DNA from 2 places in the Larkinella bovis genome. Region 2 is predicted to be linked to the other one. Evidence: riboswitches for the same ligand, from Rfam matches in the RefSeq annotation. Region 2 holds a riboswitch; the other holds the start of a gene.
The links. A riboswitch is a leader RNA that binds a small molecule or an ion and turns the genes downstream of it on or off. The one in region 2 is predicted to bind S-adenosylmethionine.
Positions count from the first base shown of each region.

Region 1 (10,811 bases), 220 kb from region 2:
GCGTCATCGCCGTTTATCTCGGGAAGGCATTTCAGGAAATTAAACACCGGCCAACCTACCGGATTCAGGAATCGAATCTGGTCAGGAAAGTCGTTAGCGTCGGGTCATGGGAGTGGTAAATCGTCAGATTTTGTTTACGGTCGATGTGGAGGAGTTCGATACGGCGCTGGAGTACGGCCACGAACTGTCGCTCAACGAACAACTGATCGTTTCGACCCGGGGCCTGCACTTGCTGGCCGATCGGCTGGCGACGCTGAATGTTCGGGCCACCCTGTTTACGACGGCCAACTACGCGTTTCACGAAACGGACTTGATTCTGAAACTGGTGAAAACGCACGAAATTGCGTCACACGGCTATTATCATACGACGTTTGAACCCGCCGATCTGCTGAAATCCCGCCGGACGCTGGAAGCCATTACGGGGCAGGAGGTGGTCGGTTTTCGCCGGGCTCGGATGGGAGAAGTGGATGAGAAGGATCTTTGGCTGGCGGGCTATCGCTACAATTCGTCGCTGCATCCGACCTATCTACCGGGGCGGTATAACCACCTGCGGGAGCCCCGGACACCTTTCCAACGGGGTGGTATTCTGCACATTCCGGCTTCGGTGACGCCCCGGCTTCGGCTGCCGTTGTTCTGGCTGAGCCTGAAAAACTTCCCGTTTGCCCTGTATAAACGGTTGTGTCTGCACACCTTAAAAACCGACGGTTTCCTGAATCTCTACGTGCATCCCTGGGAGTTTACCGACTTGTCGGATTACCGTAAAATTCCGGCGTACGTCCGGCGGTATTCCCACCAGCGGTTGCTCGACCGCGTCGAAGACCTGCTGCGGTTCCTGGCTCCCCATGGCGAGTACCGGACCATGCAGGAATTTGCCGATACTTTCCTGTCGACCTCAAAAGCATGAGTTTATACGGGTTACCTCCGTCGCGGAGCGGGTTTTGGAGCCTTGTGGATCAGATAAAAATAACGTCTTCCAGCACATCCGCGCCCATTTCGCGGTTGATGAGCTGAATCATTTTCTGTTTGGCAATGACCAGTTCGTTGCGGAGTGGCCCGGAACTGATTTCAATGTGGAGCTTGCGGTCCTTGACGTACAGGCGGTTGGTGCGGGAGGCAATGGCTTTGCCCATCATTTTCTCCCAGAACGCTTCGAGGTAGGTTTCGTTAAACCGGGTTTGCAACTGGTATGACTTCAACATTTGCCCGATAGCATCTTTCAGGACAACGGTTCCCGCGCGACGGGACGCGTTTTCTTTGTCGAAGCGATAATAGTGAGCCATACGAAACGGTGTCTTGCTACAAAGGTAACGATCGGCCCGTCGGAATGGCAAGCGATTCCGAAAAAAAATACCCGGTTATGGAGCGCCAGTCCGAAGGTAAAACGATCCCGGGCAGGCTTTCTTCCCGGAATTCAAAAAGCAGGATTTGGTACCGGTTTCGCTCAACAACCCTGAAATCAGGCCTAAAACCGGGGGTTGGTGACCGGGCGCGATTAAAAATCGAGAAATGCTGGATAAAGGATTCGCTTTTTCGGGTATATCTTCCCTATTTTGGACTTTATTTGTATTGATTTACCCATAGTCCTTATCTGATTTATGCAATCTTCTGAAAAACCGTCGCAAACATCGCGTCGCAAATTTATTCAGGCCGGAGCGCTGGCCGCTGGTAGCTTCTTTATCGTGCCGCGCCACGTTCTGGGCGGGAAAGGTTTTATTGCCCCCAGCGATAAACTGAACCTGGCCGCAGTAGGCTTTGGCGGTAAAGGCTCCAGTGATATTAACAACTCCTTTAACAACGGAGCCAATAATGTTGTGGCCCTGTGCGACGTCGATTGGGGCCTGCCCCGCGTAAAGGAAAACTTTACCAAACACGAAAAAGCTAAACGGTACAAGGATTTTCGTGAGATGCTCGAAAAAGAAGGCAACACCATTGATGCCGTGACGGTTTCAACCGCCGATCATACGCATGCCGTGGTGGCGCTGGCGGCTATGCAGCGGGGTAAGCACGTTTACGTACAAAAACCGTTGACCCACAACATTCACGAAGCCCGGTTGCTGACCGAAGCGGCCCGGAAATACAAAGTAGTAACCCAGATGGGGAACCAGGGGTCGTCGAATCCGCAACAGAAAACGATGGTTGAGTGGTTTGATAAAGGCTTGATTGGGAAAGTCCACGAAATTCAGATCTGGACCAACCGCCCCGTATGGCCGCAGGGAATTCCGGTTCCGCAGCCGGCCGGCGAACCGTCTGCCGACCTGGATTGGGATCTGTGGCTCGGGCCTGCACAGAAAGTAGGCTATACGCCAGCTTACCACCCGTTCAAATGGCGTGGCTGGTGGAACTTCGGTGCCGGCGCGCTGGGTGACATCGGTTGCCACATCATGGATATTCCGTTCCGGGTGCTGGGATTGGGCTACCCGACCGAAGTAGAAACCAGCATTAGCGCGGTCTTTTTGAAAGACTGGACCCCGGAATACAACCCCGAAGGGTGCCCGCCCGCTTCCCACGTCGAATTGAAGTTCCCGGCCTCGGCCAAGAATAAGTCGGAAGTCAAAATGGTTTGGTCCGACGGCGGTATCCGTCCGTTCCGCCCCGACTTCCTACCTGCCGGTGAAGCGTACCCCGAAGGTGGCGAAAATGGGATGTTCATGATTGGTGATAAAGGCCTGATTGCCTGTGGGATGTACGGTGACGATCCGAAACTGTATACCAAAGACGGCAAGAAAGTGGAAGCACCCGCGAAACCAAAACCGGCTGATGGCAAGCCCTGGCCGGAAAACGGCCACCAGATTCTGTGGACGGAAGCCTGCAAAGCCGGTTTCAACAGCAAGGAACACAAAGCGCTGACCTCGTCGTTCGACTTCGCCGGTCCGCTGACTGAGTCGGTGCTGATGGGCAACCTGGCCATTCGCAGCTACATGCTCCGGACGCCGAAAGCCGATGGGAAAGGGTTTACCTATCCCGGTCGCCAACGCCTGTTGTGGGATGGCAAGAACATGAAAATTACCAACTTCGACGATGCCAACCAGTTTGTGTCGCGCCAATACCGCGAAGGCTGGAAGCTGTCGATATAAGCCGTCGCGTCCGGAAGTTTACCAACGACCGTCGGACGGCAGAACCTCCTGTTTTATGGCCATCCGGCTGTAAGACAGGAGGTTTCTTTTTAAGGGAGCGACTACCGTTCGGTAATCCGTTTGCTGCCATTCAGCGACTGCAAGCCGTTTCCTGCCAAAAAATTTGCAGCAACGGACTCCGTTCGCTATACTTGCGGCTGAAATCAAGTTTCCCACGGATTCGACTAACTCCGAATCTTTGCTGCAACATTCCGGTTGCGCTTGATTTATAAAGAAGAGGCAAGAGACCGGGCTCGGTGAACCTCTGGCAACCTGCCGCGCGGCAAGGTGCTACATCCCGCCTGCGGAACGCTTCGGTGGTTCGACAGGAGATATAAATCGACAAACACATGATCAACATCCGATGCTGTATGCCCCCGGCGGGCAATTAATGTCACACAGCCCGAGTATTCCGACAACCGGGAGAGGGATCGGCTTCGGGTTGGCGGTTATACCTGCGTAAAACCGTCAAAATAACTCCATTACGTATCCAGGCGGGCCAACATGGACTCGCGGCTAAACTCTAATCCTAATTTTTACCAATCCACGTTGATTTTTATGGCAAATTCATTGCATTTCGAAACCCTGCAACTGCACGCCGGACAGGAACCTGATCCCACCACCAATTCACGGGCTGTTCCTATTTACCAAACGACTTCCTTTGTATTCAATAATGCCGAACACGGAGCCAAGCTGTTTGCCCTGCAACAATTCGGGAATATTTACACGCGCATTATGAATCCCACCACCGACGTTTTCGAAAAGCGCATTGCTGCGCTGGAAGGCGGAGTCGCGGCTTTGGCCGTCGGGTCGGGACAGGCCGCGCAGTTCGTTGCCCTGAATAACATTCTGAGCGCCGGGGATAATTTCGTTACTACCTCGTATCTCTACGGAGGAACCTACAACCAGTTTAAAGTTTCCTTCAAGCGGCTGGGGGTCGAAGCCCGGTTTGCCGATGGCGATAAAGTAGAGAGTTTTGAAAAACTGATTGACGATAAAACGAAGGCCATTTACCTGGAAACCATCGGGAATCCGGAGTATAACATCCCGGATTTCGAAGCGTTTGCGGCTCTGGCCCAGAAATACGATCTGCCGCTGATCGTGGATAACACGTTTGGTGCGGGCGGTTATTTGATCCGGCCCATTGAGCACGGGGCTGCGGTGGTGGTCGAGTCGGCGACGAAATGGATCGGCGGCCACGGAACCAGCATCGGCGGGGTGATTGTCGATAGCGGTAATTACAACTGGGGAAATGGCAAATTCCCGCAGTTCACCGAACCCGCCGAGGGCTATCATGGGCTGGTGTTCAACGACGTGTTTGGCATTGGCGGGCCGTTTGGCAACATCCAGTTTATCATTCGCGCCCGGGTCGAAGGCCTCCGCGACTGGGGACCGGCACTGAGCCCCTTCAACTCGTTCCTGTTTCTGCAGGGGGTAGAAACCCTGTCGTTGCGGGTAGACCGGATTGTTCAGAACGCCCTGGCGCTGGCCCAATGGCTGGAACAGCACGAACAGGTTGAGAAAGTGTTCTACCCGGGACTGGAAAGCAGCCCGTACCATGCGCTGGCAACCAAATACCTCAAACGCGGTTTCGGGGGCGTTCTGTCGTTCAAACTGAAAGCCGGTAAGGAAGCCGCCGACACGTTTATCGATAACCTGAAACTGATTAGTCACCTGGCGAACGTCGGGGATTCAAAAACGCTGATCATCCACCCGTCGGCGACGACGCACCAGCAACTGAGCGAAGAGGAGCAACTCAGCGCGGGTGTGGTGCCGGGCCAGCTGCGCCTGTCGGTCGGTATTGAGCATATCGATGACATCAAGGCTGATCTGGAAACGGCTTTTGCCGCGATTGCAGGATAGTTTTCGTTTACGGTTTACGGTTTTCAGCTTACGGTTTATAGTTTACGGATTTCAGGATGAACGCTAACGCCTTCTGTCTGACCGTCTAAAACGATAAATTGTAAACGGAAAACCGTAAACCGACAATTCTTTTTTCGATTGGAGACCAAGTTTTTTGACTACAAATACACCTTCTCACTCGAGTCGGGCGCGGTTTTGCCGGGGTTCCGACTAGCGTATACGACACTGGGGAAGCCGAATAAAGATCGTTCCAATGTCGTCTGGATTTGTCATGCACTGACCGGCAGTGCAGACACCCTCGATTGGTGGTCAGGCATGGTCGGGCCGGGTAAATTCTACGATCCGGCGCATTCTTTCATCGTTTGCGCCAACGTGCTGGGTTCCTGCTACGGCTCCACAGGGCCTTTGTCCACAAACCCGGTTTCGGGTAAACCCTTTTACCACGATTTTCCGCAGGTAACGATTTTCGACATTGTCAAAGCGCTCGATCTGCTCCGGCAGGACCTGGGTATCGACCGGATTCAGACCTGTATTGGCGGCTCGCTGGGCGGGCAGCAGGCACTGGAATGGTCTATTCAACAACCGGGTCTGATCCAGAACCTGATTCTGATTGCTACCAACGCCGTGATGTCGCCCTGGGGGATTGCCTTCAATGAATCTCAGCGGATGGCCATCAGTGCCGATCCCACCTGGAGCGAAAACCGCGATGACGCGGGCCGCAACGGCATGAAAGCTGCCCGGGCGGTGGCTTTGTTATCCTACCGGAATTACGATACCTACGGTTTTACGCAGGCGCTGGATAACAACGAACAGCTCGACCACTATAAAGCCTCCAGTTATCAGCAGTACCAGGGCGAAAAACTGGCCAACCGGTTCAATGCCTTTACGTACTGGATTTTGTCGAAAGTGATGGATTCTCATAATGTCGGCCGAAACCGGGGCAGCATCAGCCGGGCGCTGGAGCAGGTTACCTCCCGCACGCTGTCGGTCGGCATCAAATCCGACATTCTTTTTCCGCCCGTCGAGCAACGCACGCTGGCCCGGCACATCCCCGACGCCCGTTACGAAGAGATCGACTCTCTTTATGGGCATGACGGTTTTCTGATCGAAACCAAACCGCTTACCCAAATCATCCGGACCTGGATGGAAGAGCGCAAACCGCTGATAACACCCGCAATGGGCTAGGCTGCGATCTATTAAACCGAATAATAAGTAAATACGCTGTTTTCTACCGCTTTTAAGGACATTCATTTAGCAATCATTGTGTTTTTTGGGGAAATGAATACAAAATTTGTTGTTTTGTAAATAATTTAATAAAATCGCACAATTATTAAATTATTTTAAAAATACGCTTACCCCGCGTTCATCCCCTTTTATCTCATAGATTTTCTCAATGCATGTCATTTTATGGAGGCAAACGATACGGTATCTATTGTTGACAAGAAAAAAAGCCGTCTGAAGCGTGGGATACTGAAAGAAATGTATCGGCTTGGCTCCCGGACGCTGGCGCAGCTAGCCAAGGCCTTACACGCCAGTGTTCCGTCCATCACGATGTTGATCGATGAGCTTGCAACCGAAAACTGGGTGCAGGAAATCGGCATCGGAACCGCTCAGTACGGTCGAAAACCGGCCTTATTCGGGCTGCGGCCCGGTAACCAGGCCGTGGTAGTGGTCGATATCAGTGTTCACGATGTAAAACTGGTGATCTTCGATCTGGCCAACCAACTGCTCGACCGGCTGGATGTCAACCTTCGTTTAGAAGACTCCGTTTCTTTTCTCGATGCCCTGAAAGGGCCGCTGGAAGAAATTGCGGAACGGGCCCGGGAGCGCCGGTTGAATGTGATCGGAGTCGGTTGCGCCCTGCCCGGCCTGGTCGATCCCCGGACGGGTAATAATTACACCTATAAAAACCTGAACCGAAACGGAGAGTCGTTGCCGCAATTGCTCGCCAATAGTTTCAACGCGCCGGTTTATCTCATCAACGACACCAAGGCCACCATTCTGGGCGAGCACCGCTTCGGGCTGGCGAAAGGCAAAAACCACGTGTTGTCCATCAACATCGATTGGGGCGTTGGGTTGGGCGTTATCATCAACGGGGAGATTTTGCAGGGGTCGGCGGGGTTTGCGGGCGAATTGGGGCATATTCAGTTGCAGGCCGACGGCGAATTGTGCACCTGCGGCAAAGTGGGCTGTCTGGATACGCTGACCTCGGCTTCCTCGCTGGTCCGTCGGGTTAAAGTCGGGTTGCGGGAAGGGCGCGTTTCGAAGCTTGCGGAAGAAAATTACGAAGCTATCGATGTTGAAATGGTGATCGATAAGGCCAAAGCGGGCGACGAACTGGCCATCGATCTGCTGAACGAAGTGGGCCGTGAACTGGGCAAAGGCTTGTCCATTGCGGTTCATTTATTTAATCCCGAACTGATTATTGTGAACGGGGTGGTGGCCAAAGCCGAACGGCTCATTACCCGGCCGATCGAACAGGCCATTGACAAATATTGCCTCTCGGATTTTCGGAACAAACTGGTTATCAATGTTTCCCGGCTGGGCGAGATGGCGAAGCTATTCGGTACGCAGGCCTACGTTGTGCAGTGTTTGCTCGAACACGAAGAAATTCCCTAATTAATCAGCTTCCGAATGAAAATTCTCTTTTCCTGGGTCGTCATGTTTGGCCTGATCTGCCAGCTCGCCGGGGCCCAGACCTCCCGTTACGCCATAATCCCCCAACCCGTTCGGCTGACCGCCCAGAACGGCAGTTTTAAATTACCCGCTCAGTTGGTTATCAGCGTCGGAACCGATAACCCGGACGTGCGCCGGGTGGCCGGTATGCTGGCCGACCAATTGACCAAAGCAACCGGGCGAACCCCAACGGTAAAAACCGGTAAGAAGGGTGACATTGCGTTTGTTACGGTAACGAATAACCCCAAAGTAGGCAAGGAAGGCTATTTCCTAAATGTCACGCCGAAACGGATTACGGTGATGGCGCAGGAACCGAACGGTTTTTTCTATGGGATGCAATCACTGCTGCAACTGATGCCTGCGGAGGTGTTCGGGGCTTCGGTCGCGCAGGGAGTGGACTGGTCGGTGCCCTGCTGCGCCATTGAAGATCAGCCGCGTTACGGATACCGGGGCGTTATGCTGGATGTAAGCCGGCATTTTTCGCCGGTTCCGACGGTTAAAAAGATCATCGATGAGATTGCGTTGCACAAAGTCAATACGTTTCACTGGCACCTGACCGACGACCAGGGCTGGCGGATTGAAATAAAAAAACACCCCCGACTAACCGAAATAGGCTCGACCCGGCAGGAAACCATGCTGGGCCATTACCGGAACAATAAATACGACAAAACGCCCTATGGCGGTTTTTATACGCAGGACGAGATCCGGGAGGTGATTAAATACGCCCAGGAGCGGTTTATTACGGTTGTGCCGGAGATTGAGATGCCCGGCCACGCAATGGCGATTCTGGCCGCTTATCCGCAATTGGGCAGTAATCCCGACAAGATTGTGCCGGTGACGGGCAAATGGGGCGTGCACGACGATGTGCTGTTCCCCCGCGAAGAAACCTTCCGGTTTCTGGAAGAAGTGCTGACCGAAGTGATCGATTTGTTTCCGAGTCCGTACATCCATATCGGCGGTGACGAATGTCCCAAAACGCAGTGGATTCAAAGCCGGTTTTGCCAGGATCTGATCAGGAAACTCGGTCTGAAAGACGAGCATGAATTGCAGAGCTATTTCATTGGCCGGATCGATCAGTTTATTACCTCGAAAGGCCGCAAGATGATTGGCTGGGACGAAATTCTGGAAGGCGGTTTATCGCCGAACGCAACGGTGATGAGCTGGCGGGGCGTCGATGGCGGAATCGCAGCGGCCAAACAGGGGCACGATGCGATCATGACGCCGACGACCTATTTCTACCTGGATTATTACCAGGCCGATCCGAAAACCGTCAGCCAGCCGGTTTCCATCGGGGGCTTGTTACCGCTCGAAAAAACGTATTCGTACGAGCCCGGTCCGGATAGTTTGTCGGCCGATGTCAAAAAGCACATCATCGGGGTCCAGGCCAACCTCTGGACGGAATACATCAAGACGCCGAACCATGTCGAATACATGCTTTTTCCCCGGGCTGCGGCCATGGCCGAGATTGGCTGGTCGCCCAAAGAGCGGAAGAACTTCGAGGATTTCAAACAACGGCTGGAAGTTCACAAAAAGCGACTCGATGCCCTGGGTGTCAATTACTTCGGAGCGCCGATCAATAACGATTTTATCTATGTCAAACCGGATGGTTCGACGGGGAAATTATAAATGGATTGACACGTATCCCTCAAAAATGCCCGGCTAAACCGGGCATTTTTGGTTGGTGGGAAAACCGGCGGTCAACGGATGCGGGTTGGACCGAAGGACGTGGAAACGGAAAACCGCCTTGGTTCACGGAGAAAACGGTCGAAAATAGAAAGTTAATGCGGGCTGACAGGTAGAGAACGCGGTTTTCATGCTTACCAGCAAAAGTGACTGACTAAACTTCAATACCTGATTTGTATGAAAAAATACGCCTTGCTGGTCTATCTGTACCTGCTTGTCACGGTTTGTGCCCTGGCCCAGCCCGCCGAACGCCCCATTAAAATTGTCGTCGCGCCCGATCATACCAACTGGTTGTATCGCCCCGGCGAATCGGTGAAATTTACCATTTCCGTGCTGCAAAACGGCAACCCCATCAAAGGAGCCAGAGTGTCGTACGAGGTTGGGCCGGAAAGGATGGAGCCGACGAAAAAAGAAACCGTTACGCTCGCCAACGGCACCACCACCATTGACGGCGGTACGATGAAGGCCGCCGGTTTTTTACGGTGTATTGCCACCGCCGAAATCAACGGCAAAACCTACCGGAACCTGGCAACAGCCGGTTTTAATCCGGAGCAGCTGGCCCCGACCGTCGATAATCCGGCCGATTTCCGGACGTTCTGGGACAGTGCCAAAGCCGAACTCAGCCGGGTTCCGCTCGACGCCCGGATGACTCTGATGCCCGAACGCTGCACGGAAAAAGTCAACGTGTACCACGTCAACATCCAGAATTACGCCAACTCCCGTTTGTACGGTATCTTGTGCGTACCCAGGCAGGAGGGCAAATACCCGGCGCTGCTGCGGGTACCGGGTGCCGGTATTCGTCCGTACGGCGGTAACATCGCCGATGCGGAAAAAGGTATTATCACCCTGGAAATCGGGATTCACGGCATTCCGGTTAACCTCGATCCGGCGGTTTACCTAAACCTTGCCACCGGTGCCCTGAGCGGGTACATGAACATCAACCTCGACGACCGCGACCGGTATTACTACAAACGCGTGTACCTGGGCTGTGTGCGGGCCAATGACTTTCTGGTGAGTTTGCCGCAGTATGACGGCAGCAACCTGGGCGTAACGGGCGGTAGCCAGGGGGGCGCTTTATCTATCATTACGGCCGGGCTGGATAGCCGGGTGAAGTGGTTGGGGGCGTATTATCCGGCCCTATCCGACATGACCGGTTACCTGAAAGGCCGGGCGGGTGGCTGGCCCCACCTGTTTACCGGCAAAGGGCTGGCGTTCAACAACACACCCGCGAAAATCAAAACCGTGGCCTATTACGATGTGGTGAATTTTGCCCGGCTGGTGAAAGTGCCCGGTTATTATTCGTGGGGTTTCAACGACGAAACCTGCCCGCCCACGTCGATGTATGCGTCTTATAACGTCATTTCGGCTCCGAAACAACTGAAACTCTATGAGGATACCGGCCACTGGACCTATCCCGAACAAACCGAACTGATGACGACATGGCTGGTGCAACAGTTGAAAGGAACAGGTAAATAG
Region 1 is NZ_JBHSMA010000002.1:640,957-651,767, forward strand. Features, by position in the region: gene ACFPMF_RS09815 (glycosyltransferase family 2 protein) at 1-119, shown strand, start outside; gene ACFPMF_RS09820 (polysaccharide deacetylase family protein) at 107-904, shown strand; gene ACFPMF_RS09825 (DciA family protein) at 954-1,280, opposite strand; gene ACFPMF_RS09830 (Gfo/Idh/MocA family protein) at 1,596-3,074, shown strand; SAM riboswitch class I at 3,338-3,454, shown strand; gene ACFPMF_RS09835 (O-acetylhomoserine aminocarboxypropyltransferase/cysteine synthase family protein) at 3,672-4,976, shown strand; gene ACFPMF_RS09840 (homoserine O-acetyltransferase family protein) at 5,115-6,161, shown strand; gene ACFPMF_RS09845 (ROK family protein) at 6,384-7,595, shown strand; gene ACFPMF_RS09850 (beta-N-acetylhexosaminidase) at 7,611-9,278, shown strand; gene ACFPMF_RS09855 (acetylxylan esterase) at 9,513-10,811, shown strand.
Region 1: it holds a riboswitch for S-adenosylmethionine, as region 2 does, so the genes downstream of both, ACFPMF_RS09835 (O-acetylhomoserine aminocarboxypropyltransferase/cysteine synthase family protein) here and metH (methionine synthase) in region 2, are expected to answer to the same signal.

Region 2 (10,811 bases):
TCCTGAATTTCTACCCAAAAGAATTGAGCTAGGCGGCCACGAATAAGAACGCCCGGAGCGGTAGGTCGATCGAACCACAGCTTCGGGCGTTAAGACTGATCAGGATAAAGAGTTACCGCACGATCCGGTAGCGTTGCTGAATCGACTGGCGGATACAGGTACCGACAGCATAGGAAAAGCTGATTAAACCGGTCGTCCAGACCATACCCCAGACGCTCAGGTACGACCATTTGCCGGTATTGAAACTGGTCAGCAGCGACATCATCATCAACACCATCCCGACGGTCATCAGCAGTGCCGTCAGCAGGGAATTCCGGTATTCCTGCCGCAGGTCGTAGGCACCGTAGGCCTTGTTCCGGAACTGAAAAACGATATCGTCCAGATCGGCCTGCTGAAGTTGTTTCTCCGACATGGTCAGCTCGATCTGGTAGGTTTTACGCAGTTGTTTAACGGCTTTCGCGTTGGCTTCGAGCTGAACTTTTTCCAGCGCCTTCTCAAACGGAAGACCGATCCACATGTAATGCTCCACCTCACAGGCCAGGTGGTCGAGAAGTTCTTCGAACAATGCCTCGTCCGTGCCGTTCCAGACCAAATGACGATATAATGTATCGATTTGTTGCGGGCTGAGCTTTTCCATGTTTAAAAGCAGTTTAGGGCGGTTAATGTAACGATTAATTACCCAGCGACAAAGCCGGAGCGGGTTGGAGGAGTTGTTTCATTATTTCAACAAAGCGTTCGAAGTCAGAAACCTTCTGAACCGCCATTTCATTACCACGCGGAGTCAGCGTGTAGTATTTTCGCAACCGCCCATCGACCTCCACCGACTCCGTGATCAACAATCCTTCCTGTTGCAGCTTGTGCAAAACCGGGTACAGCGCTCCGAATGTCAGCACCACTTCGCCCTGGGTCCGTTCCTTGACGGACTGCGTGATTTCGTACCCGTACATCCGGCCCTGTTCGGTCAGTAGTTTTAATACGATGGTTTTGAGGGTTCCCCGCAAAAACTCATTGCTTGATGGTTCCATATTTTGCAATCCTAATTGTTCACCAATAAATATGGAGTAAATATATACAAGATTCCGATATATCCAAACAAAAAAAGAAACTTTCATGCGAAAGTTTCTCCAAAGGGGGGTGTCTGTTTTCTGCTTACGCGTCGTAAGCCAGCACCGGCGCCAGCCAGCGTTCGACATCTTCCACGCTCATCTGCTTGCGTTGCGCATAGGCAAACACCTGATCCTTAGTAATTTTACCCACGGCAAAATACCGGGATGCCGGGTGCGAAAAATAAAAACCGCTCACCGAGGAGGCCGGATACATGGCAAAACTTTCGGTCAGCTCAATTCCGATTTCGCCCGCATTGAGCAGCTCAAACAAGGTGGCTTTTTCCGTATGGTCCGGGCAGGCCGGATAGCCGGGGGCCGGGCGAATCCCCTGGTACTCTTCCTTGATCAACTCCTCATTGGACAGGTTTTCACCGGTTGCATACGGCCAGAATTCCGTCCGGACCCGTTTGTGCATCAGTTCGGCGAACGCTTCGGCCAGCCGGTCGGCGATGGCCTTGATCATGATGCTGTTGTAATCGTCATGGTCGCGCTCGAAGGCTTCGATCAGTTTCTCGATGCCGATGCCCGCGGTCACGGCAAAACCGCCGATGTAATCCGTATGGCCGGTTTCCAGCGGGGCCACGAAATCTGCCAGACAGAAATTCGGCAAACCGGGTGCTTTCTGGTTCTGCTGCCGCAGGAAATGCAGGACGACTTTGGTATCATACACCAGTTCTCCAACCGGTTTCAGCGGCTCGTCAGGATTTGCCATCCTGACGGAGTCGGCTGCGGATTTGAAATCCGTTACCGTTGAAGTCGAAACCGAAACATCGGCCCCTGCCAATGCCGACGAGCGGTTTGCCAGACGGCTGAGTTTGTACTCAATATGCGTGTGCGTCCCGTGCCGCTCGCAGGGTACTTCGTGGGCGATTTCCTCAAACTCATGCAGCAACACATCATCTTCAGCCGAGTTGGCCGGGAAAAATCCGACGACGGCTTTCGCTTTCAGGAGTTTTTCGTCGATCACCCGCTGCAACAGCCGGTTGGCATCGTCGTAGAGCTTTTTGGCTTCTTTCCCGACCACCGCATCCTCGAAAATCTTCGGGTATTTTCCGTGCAACTGCCAGGTCTGGAAAAACGGCGTCCAGTCGATGTACTCGGCGATTTCTTTCAGCGAATAATCCGGAAAATACCGGTTGCCCAGAAATTGCGGTTTTACCGGCTCAAAGGCCGACCAGTCGATAGCGGTTTTGTTCTTGCGGGCGGCATGGAGGCTCAGGTAGTTTTTATCCTGCTTCCGCCGGGCGTGATCATCCCGGAGTTTCCGGTATTCCGCTTTGATTTCGTCAAAAATCTGGTTCCGAACGGTCGCCTGCTCACTGGTCAGCCGCCCGGCGACGGGCACACTCCGGCTGGCATCCAGCACGTGAATCACCGGTCCCGAATAATGCGGATCGATCTTGACGGCCGTATGAATCCGGGAGGTGGTGGCGCCACCGATCAACAGCGGAATCGTGAAGCCCTGCCGTTCCATCTCCTTGGCTACGCCCACCATCTCGTCGAGCGAGGGCGTAATCAAGCCGCTCAGCCCAATGATATCGACGTTGTGCTTTTTGGCTTCCTCCAGAATTTTCTGCGTCGGCACCATTACGCCCAAATCGATGATTTCGTAGTTGTTACAGCCCAGCACCACACCGACAATGTTCTTCCCAATGTCGTGCACGTCGCCTTTGACGGTCGCCATCAGGATTTTTCCGGCGGCTTTGGCTCCTTCCGACTTACTGGCTTCGATGAACGGCAACAGGTAGGCCACGGCTTTTTTCATCACCCGCGCCGACTTCACAACCTGCGGCAGAAACATCTTTCCTTCACCGAACAGATCGCCGACCACGTTCATCCCATCCATCAGGGGTCCTTCGATGACCTCAATCGGGCGTTCAAACTGCTGCCGGGCTTCTTCCGTATCCTCCTCGATATAATCCGTAATGCCACGCACCAGGGCGTGTTTCAGTCGTTCGGCCACCGATTCCTGCCGCCAGCTTTCGTCCTGCACCACCTCTTTGCCCTTCGCCTTAACGGTTTCGGCAAACGCCACCAGGCGCTCCGTCGCGTCCGGACGGCGGTTCAGCAGCACGTCTTCGCAGTACTCGAGCAGGTTCTTCGGAATTTCGTCGTAAACCGCCAGTTGCCCCGCGTTCACGATACCCATGTCCATCCCGGCTTTGATGGCGTGGTAGAGGAAAACCGAGTGCATCGCTTCCCGCACCACTTCGTTGCCCCGGAACGAGAATGAAATGTTGGACACCCCACCACTCACCTTCGCCAACGGCAGGTTTTCCTTGATCCAGCGCGTGGCATTGATGAAATCGACGGCGTAGTTGTTGTGCTCCTCGATCCCGGTCGCCACCGTCAGGATGTTGGGGTCGAAAATGATATCCTGGGCCGGAAAACCGACCTGATCGACCAGAATCCGGTACGCCCGTTCGCAGATTTCGATCCGCCGTTCGTAGTTATCGGCCTGACCGGTTTCGTCAAACGCCATGATCACGGCGGCCGCGCCGTAGCGTTTGATCAGACGAGCCCGCTCAATGAACGCTTCTTCGCCTTCTTTCAGCGAAATGGAGTTCACGATGGCTTTGCCCTGCACGCATTTCAGACCCGCTTCGATCACCTCCCACTTCGAGGAGTCGATCATGATAGGCACGCGGGCAATATCCGGCTCCGAGGCAATCAGGTTCAGGAAGGTCGTCATCACCTCCACCGAATCGAGCATCCCCTCATCCATGTTCACGTCGATCACCTGCGCGCCGTTCTCGACCTGCTGACGCGCCACCGACAAAGCCGCATCGTAATCGCCGGCTTTGATCAACCGCGCAAACGCTTTCGAACCGGTTACGTTGGTCCGTTCCCCAACGTTGACGAAGTTGGTTACTTCCGTGATTTTCAGCGGCTCCAGGCCGCTCAGTTTCTGGTACGGTTCCGGCTGCGGTTTGGGCCGCGGCTGGTATTTGGCGACGGCTTGGGCAATCGCCCGGATGTGATCGGGCGTCGAACCGCAGCAACCGCCGACGATGTTGACAAAACCGTCCTGCACAAAGCCTTCGATCTGGGCGGCCATTTCTTCGGGCGACTGATCGTATTCACCCATTTCGTTGGGTAAACCGGCATTGGGGTAGGCGGAGGTATAGAAGGGCGATTCTTTCGCCAGTGTCTGCACATACGGGCGCAGTAGTTCGGCCCCCATCGCGCAGTTCAGACCAATACTGAGCAGCGGCAGGTGCGAAACCGAATACAGGAACGCTTCCGTCGTCTGGCCCGATAACGTCCGGCCCGACGCGTCGGTAATCGTCCCTGAGACCATGATTGGCAACGGCGCCAACCCTTTGTCCGAAAAGTATTTATCAATCGCAAACAAAGCCGCTTTGGCATTGAGTGTATCCGTGATCGTTTCAATCAGCAGCAGATCGGCTCCACCTTCCACCAGACCGGACACCTGCGTATAAAACGCTTCGACCAGTTGATCGAAGGTGATGGCCCGGTAACCCGGGTTGTTTACATCCGGCGACATCGACGCCAGTCGCGTGGTGGGCCCCATCGCTCCGGCCACAAACCGGGGTTTGTCGGGCGTCAGGCGCGTCACTTCCTGCGCTACTTCCCTGGCAATTTTCGCCGACTGATAATTCAGTTCATACACCAGTTCTTCCATGTGGTAGTCGGCCATCGCCACCCACGTTCCGCTGAACGTATTGGTTTCGATGATGTCCGAACCCGCATCGAGGTACTGGCGGTGAATTTCCTTAATAATGTGCGGCTGCGTGATCGACAGCAGGTCGTTGTTGCCTTTCAGTTCGTGCGGCCAGTCGGCAAACCGGGTTCCGCGGTAGTCTTCTTCGCCCAGTTTGTAGCGCTGAATCATGGTCCCCATGGCACCGTCGAGCATCAAAATGCGCTGCTGAAGAAGGTTAGTTATTTTTTCCAAGTTCGTGAATTGGTTATAGCAATAGAGTCCAGACAATCAGCCGGTTCTGGCAGAAAAAGGCAATGTTCACGGAATAGCTTATCGAAGAAAGGAAGCGGGGAGCATACTTTCAACTTATCTGTCCCCACCAGCGGGGCGGAATTTGGCACCTTTTTCAAGGGGGTTGAATGGTTGCCAAGACTTCATTGGGTCCAATCCCTCCGTCTTTCTCGATAAGCGTTGTACAAAAATAGGAAAAGCGCCGTCTTTTACCAAATCGATGCGCATAGCCGAAAAACCGCGTGAGCACCGAAAAGATTCCCTATCCGAGTGGTTGCGATCGGCGGTGATGTCCGCCGGATTCCGGTCGCGAAACCCGGCCATTCTTCGTCCGGTTGCCCAGGACAGGAACAAAACCGCCCGTTAACGCGAATCCGTCCTTTTTGGATTTTGGGCAAAATTCCTGCACCGCAGAAAAACCGGCTCATTTCGTCTGCGGACGTAAATTGACTATATTTGGGCGTTTCAGTACCACTTTTCCAACGTCACCTTGAAAATTGCAGCGATTGACATCGGCTCCAACGCGGCCCGGCTCCAGATCTCCACGGTTCTGCACGTCGACGACGTAATCAGCTTTAAACGAGTCGAATACGTCCGGTTTCCGCTCCGGCTGGGACACGATGTGTTTAACTACGGGGAAATTACGCCGGAAAGCGAGGTTCGGACCAACAAACTGATGCAGGTTTATAAACTGCTGATGGAGTTGCACGAAGTGGAAGATTATATGGCCTGCGCCACCTCGGCCATGCGGGAAGCCGCCAACGGGCACAAAGTCGCCACGCGGATCAAGGAACTGACCGGCATCGAAATCAACATCATCGACGGCCAGAAAGAAGCCCAACTGATTAACAATGTGGTGGTTCAGGCGCTCGACGAACGGCAGTTTCTGCACATCGATGTAGGTGGGGGCAGCACCGAACTGAACCTCTATCTGAACCGCAAAAAGGTCAACTCCAAATCGTTCAAAATTGGCTCCGTGCGCCTGCTGGAGGGAAAAGAAACCAAAGGGGCCTGGAACAAAATGAAAGAATGGGTGGCCGAAAACGTGCTGCCATCGCAGGAAATCGTGGCCGTCGGTACGGGCGGCAACATCAACAAAATCTTCAACCTCGTTTCCAAAATTTCGGACACAACCACGCTGGCCGAAATCGAACGGATGCGGAATTATATTTCCGGCTACAGCCTGGACGACCGGATCAACAAACTGCGGCTGAACGCCGACCGCGCCGACGTCATTATTCCGGCGGCTGACATTTACATTGCGGTCATGAAATGGGCGGGCGCCGACACCATCATTGTGCCCGATCTCGGCCTGAAAGACGGAATCATTCAGCTGGTGCACGAACGCTGGCTCAAAAAACAGCACAAAAAGAAGAACTAACTCCTGGCCTTTCCCACCGACCGGTGTACGAAATCCTGCACGTCGAAAATCCACTGCCCAGCCAGCTGCCCCGGTTTTACCGGGACGGTTTTTTGTTTCTGCAGGCCCGGCATTTGCTCAACCAACCCTGCCGACCGCTCCATTATTTCGCGTTAATCAATGTCAAAACCGGGTGGGCCGATGCCCACTGTGCGATTTTTATCCGCGATCACCAGGCCGTTAGTCCGGGTGCGGCTTCGTTTGGGTCGGTTGAATTTGCGGACGACGTACCGGATGCGGACCTGCATCGCCTGGTTACGGCGGTCGTGACCTATTGCCAGCAAGTACCCGTTCAGGGAATTCGGCTGGTCAATTACCCGGATTGTTATGCGGTTTCGGCCGCGCACCGGCTCCGGGTGGTTCTACTGACTGCGGGCTTTGTGGTGGAGTACGAAGAACTGAATCAACACCTGCCGGTTAGCAGCCAACCTTTCGCCGAAAACCTGCATGCCGCCGAGCGACGGCGGCTTCGGAAGTGCCAGCAGGCCGGTTTCACCACGCAAATCTGGGAAAATCCGGATTCGGACGCACTGTTTGCCTTCATCCGGAAAGCCCGCATCCGGAAGGCTCTGCCGCTAACCATGGATAGTGGAACGCTGGCCGGTTTGCTGACGACCTTCGGTGATGTCTGCCCGGTTTTTACGGTGCGAAACCACCACCAGTTGATTGCCGCCTGTCTGGGCATTCGGGTGACGCCCGACATTCTGTATTATTTTCTTCCCGCCGATCACGAAGAGTACCTGTCGTTCAGTCCGTCGGTTCTGCTCATCGAATCCCTGTATAGCTACTGCCAGCAACACCACATTTCGCTACTCGATCTGGGCATTTCGACCAGCAAGGGCATTCCAAACGAAGGGCTGATTCGTTTCAAAAAGCACCTGGGAGCCGTGGAATCACCGAAATTCATTTTCGGGATGCGGTTTTAAAACCGGCCGGTTGGTTTCGCATGAGGGCCGGTTATTTCGCCCGTTTTTTCAGCGTCTCGGCGTTCTGGTAAATTTTCTCAATCGCGCTGGCGATGGCCTCCATATCGGACCGTTCGGCCAGCAACATATTCTGCGTAAACCAGACGGCTTCGCGGCACAACTGCTCGTTTTCGGGACAGGCATTCCGTTCGTTGTACCGATCGATATTCAAGCTTTCCCGGGCATAAATATGCTGAAATGCCTTCGACCGGAAGGTTTCCTTCAAAAAAGGCTGCGTATTGAGCGGAATGTAGCCGGAGGAACACGGAACCCCTTCTGCCGTAAGAGCCGCCAGAAAATCCGCGCGGGAAAGGCCTTTGAAGGCATCCGCCTGGTACCGAAACGGAAAGAGGTGAAAAGCCGCCCGCGTCACATTGGGATACAGTTCGTAGGGCACAATGCCCGGAATGGCTTTGATTTTTGCTTTCAGGTAAGCCGCATTTTCGTTCCGGGTGGTGGTTTCGGCATCCAGCCGTTTCAGTTGGGCGAGTCCGATGGCGGCCTGGTATTCCGAAAACCGCAGTTTGGTGCCCTGCATCACGGCCCCGGTTCCCACGCTGCCCACCGTGTTCCCGTACGCATACCCGAAATTCGTGTAGGAAAAACAGCGGTCCATGAAGGCATCGTTGTTGCTCACCACCGCCCCGCCTTCGCCAATGGGCAGGTTTTTCGAATTCTGGAAACTGAAACAGCCAGCGTCCCCAATCGTTCCCACCTTCTTCCGGTCGATTTCCGCCAGGTGCGCCTGACAGGCATCTTCAATCACCACCAGCTTGTGTTTCCGGGCAATCGCCATAATGCGGTTCATATCGGCGGGCAACCCAAGGATGTGCACCGGAATGATCGCTTTTGTCCTGGGGGTAATTTTCGCTTCGATTTTGGCCGGGTCCATCTGGTAGGTTCGCGGATCGATGTCCACAAAAACCGGCAGGGCGCCATTGGTCAGTACGGCACTGACGGTGGCAATGAAGGTATACGGTGGCACCAGTACCTCATCCCCGGCCTGAATCCCGAGCTGGGCGATGGCCGTCACGAGGGCATTGGTTCCGTTGACGACCGCCAGGGCTCGTTTGGCGCCGAGGGCGCTGGCCCAGGCTTTTTCAAATTCGGTGACCACGCCCGCCCGCGACCAAACGCCACTCCGCATGACCTCCAGCAGTTGTTTTTCGTCGGTTTCAGGGTTCCAGCGGGGCCAGGTGGGCCAGCGGTTTTTGTTCCAGGCCGACGGGCCACCCAACAGCGCCGGAACGCGGGCGCTGGATGATACGACCGTAGGAGCAGCCACCGCACTGCCCCCCGCAACGAAGGCTCCGGCGATGGCCAGCGAATTCTGTTTCAGAAAATCACGACGGGAAGGCATGGTTTCGGATGGGGTTTAGAGACTGTTAGAGAAAAGACAAGAGAGAAAAGACAGGAGACAAGAGAGAAACACATTATTTTTAGCGATGCATCGTTTCTCCCATGTCTTTTTTCTTTTGTCGGCGTATCAATAAGCATCTGGAAATCAATAGACAGCAAAAACCGCCCGGCCATTTAGCCTTTATCGGGCAACAGCCGGGCAGCCGGTTTCAGTTGCATGCTGGCGTACAGGGTCAGCAGCAGGCAGAACGTGATGTAGCCGTAAAACCAGTTGGCATACCCAACCTGCTTGAACAGCAGCGCCACGTATTCGGCCGATCCGCCAAAAACCGCCACCGTCAGCGCGTACGGCAGGCTGACTCCCAGCGTCCGAACGGCCACCGGAAACAGTTCCGCTTTGATAATGGCCGATACGGAGGTGGCCAGACTCAGAATGACCAGCGCAACGGTAATCAGCCCAATGGCCTGCGAAATACCGCCGGGGTTTTGCAACCACATCAGCAGCGGATAGGTCGTCAATATGCCCAGCACGCCGTAGATGATCATCATCCGTTTCGTTCCGAAGCGGTCGCCCAGCCAGCCCGCCAGCGGCTGAACCAGCATGAACAGCGTCAGCGAAACGAGCGTAATCACCGTAGAATCCGATTTGGAAAAACCGGCCGTGTTGACCAGAAACTTCTGGATATAGGTCGTAAACGTGTAGTACGAAACGGTCAGGCCGATGGTCAGCCCAACCACCAGGGCGGTTTCTTTCCGGTATTTCCCCAATTCGCGGAAGGTTCCGGCCCGCCCGGCATTCGGCCGGTTTTTGATAAAATCGGTCGTCTCGGACAGATTTTGCCGCAGCAAAAGGGCCAGAAGGGCCAGCGCGGTTCCGATCAGAAACGGAATCCGCCACCCCCAGGCTTCCAGTTGCTCTGCCGTCAGAAAAAACCGTTGCAGCGCCAGCAGCACACCCAGCGCCAGCAGTTGTCCCAGGGTCGTGCTGACGTACTGAAAGCTCGAATACAAGCCTTTGCGACCGTCCGGCGCAATTTCGCTCAGGTAGGTCGCCACCGTTCCGTATTCTCCACCCACGCTCAGGCCCTGAATCAGTCGGGCCACCACGAGCAGGCTCGGGGCCAGAATACCGATCTGGTGATAACCGGGCGCCAGCGCAATCAGCAGCGAACCCAGGCACATCAGCAGGACGGACAAGGTCAAAGCCGCTTTACGCCCCTGCCGATCCGCATACGCCCCCAGCAGCCAGCCGCCCAGTGGCCGCATCAGAAAACCGATCGCAAAGATCCCCGCCGTGTTCAGCAACTGGGCCGTGGCGTCTTCTTCCGGGAAAAACGCTCCCGCGAAATACATGGAGAACACGGAGTAGGTATACCAGTCGTACCACTCAATCAGGTTCCCGATGGAACCGCCCACAATGGATTTAATCGGCGTATTCAAGGCGTTACGGGCGGTTTGAAAGCAGGCATTGGGTTATGTCCCGATCGTTGCCGAGCCTGAAAATACGAAACGAAAAGCCAAATAAAAACGCTACTCCGCTCCGGTTTCGCTCAGGTACCGGCCTGCGCTATCCTGATCGATAAACAGGGTGGTGTTCGGGTGTGTCCGCAGAATGGTGGCCGGGTACTGCTCCGAAACCGCATCGACCAGCGTGTGCTGAATCGCTTCAGCCTTGTGCGAAGCCGGAACCATGCAGAACAGGTGTTTCCCCCGCAGCAGCGCCGGAATGGTCAGGGTGATGGCGGTTTCGGGCACCTGCTCCAGTGTTTCAAAACATTCGTCGTGGACCTGCTGCCAGCGGCTCGTCAAATCCAGTGCCACCAGTTTCACCAGTTGGGGATCGTTGAAATCGGCTACATGGGGATCGTTGAACGCGATGTGGCAATTCTCCCCGATGCCCAGGCAAACGATATCCGTCGGGTATTGCTCCAGCAGGGCGCTGTAGCGCTGGCATTCGTCCCCGGCATCGGGAGCCGTTCCGTTCAGGTAAAACACCTCCCGAA
Region 2 is NZ_JBHSMA010000002.1:419,776-430,586, reverse strand. Features, by position in the region: gene ACFPMF_RS08975 (hypothetical protein) at 113-637, opposite strand; gene ACFPMF_RS08970 (PadR family transcriptional regulator) at 672-1,025, opposite strand; gene metH (methionine synthase) at 1,150-4,971, opposite strand; SAM riboswitch class I at 5,137-5,244, opposite strand; gene ACFPMF_RS08960 (Ppx/GppA phosphatase family protein) at 5,555-6,445, shown strand; gene ACFPMF_RS08955 (GNAT family N-acetyltransferase) at 6,469-7,410, shown strand; gene ACFPMF_RS08950 (DegT/DnrJ/EryC1/StrS family aminotransferase) at 7,442-8,809, opposite strand; gene ACFPMF_RS08945 (MFS transporter) at 8,983-10,248, opposite strand; gene ACFPMF_RS08940 (glucosamine-6-phosphate deaminase) at 10,339-10,811, opposite strand, start outside.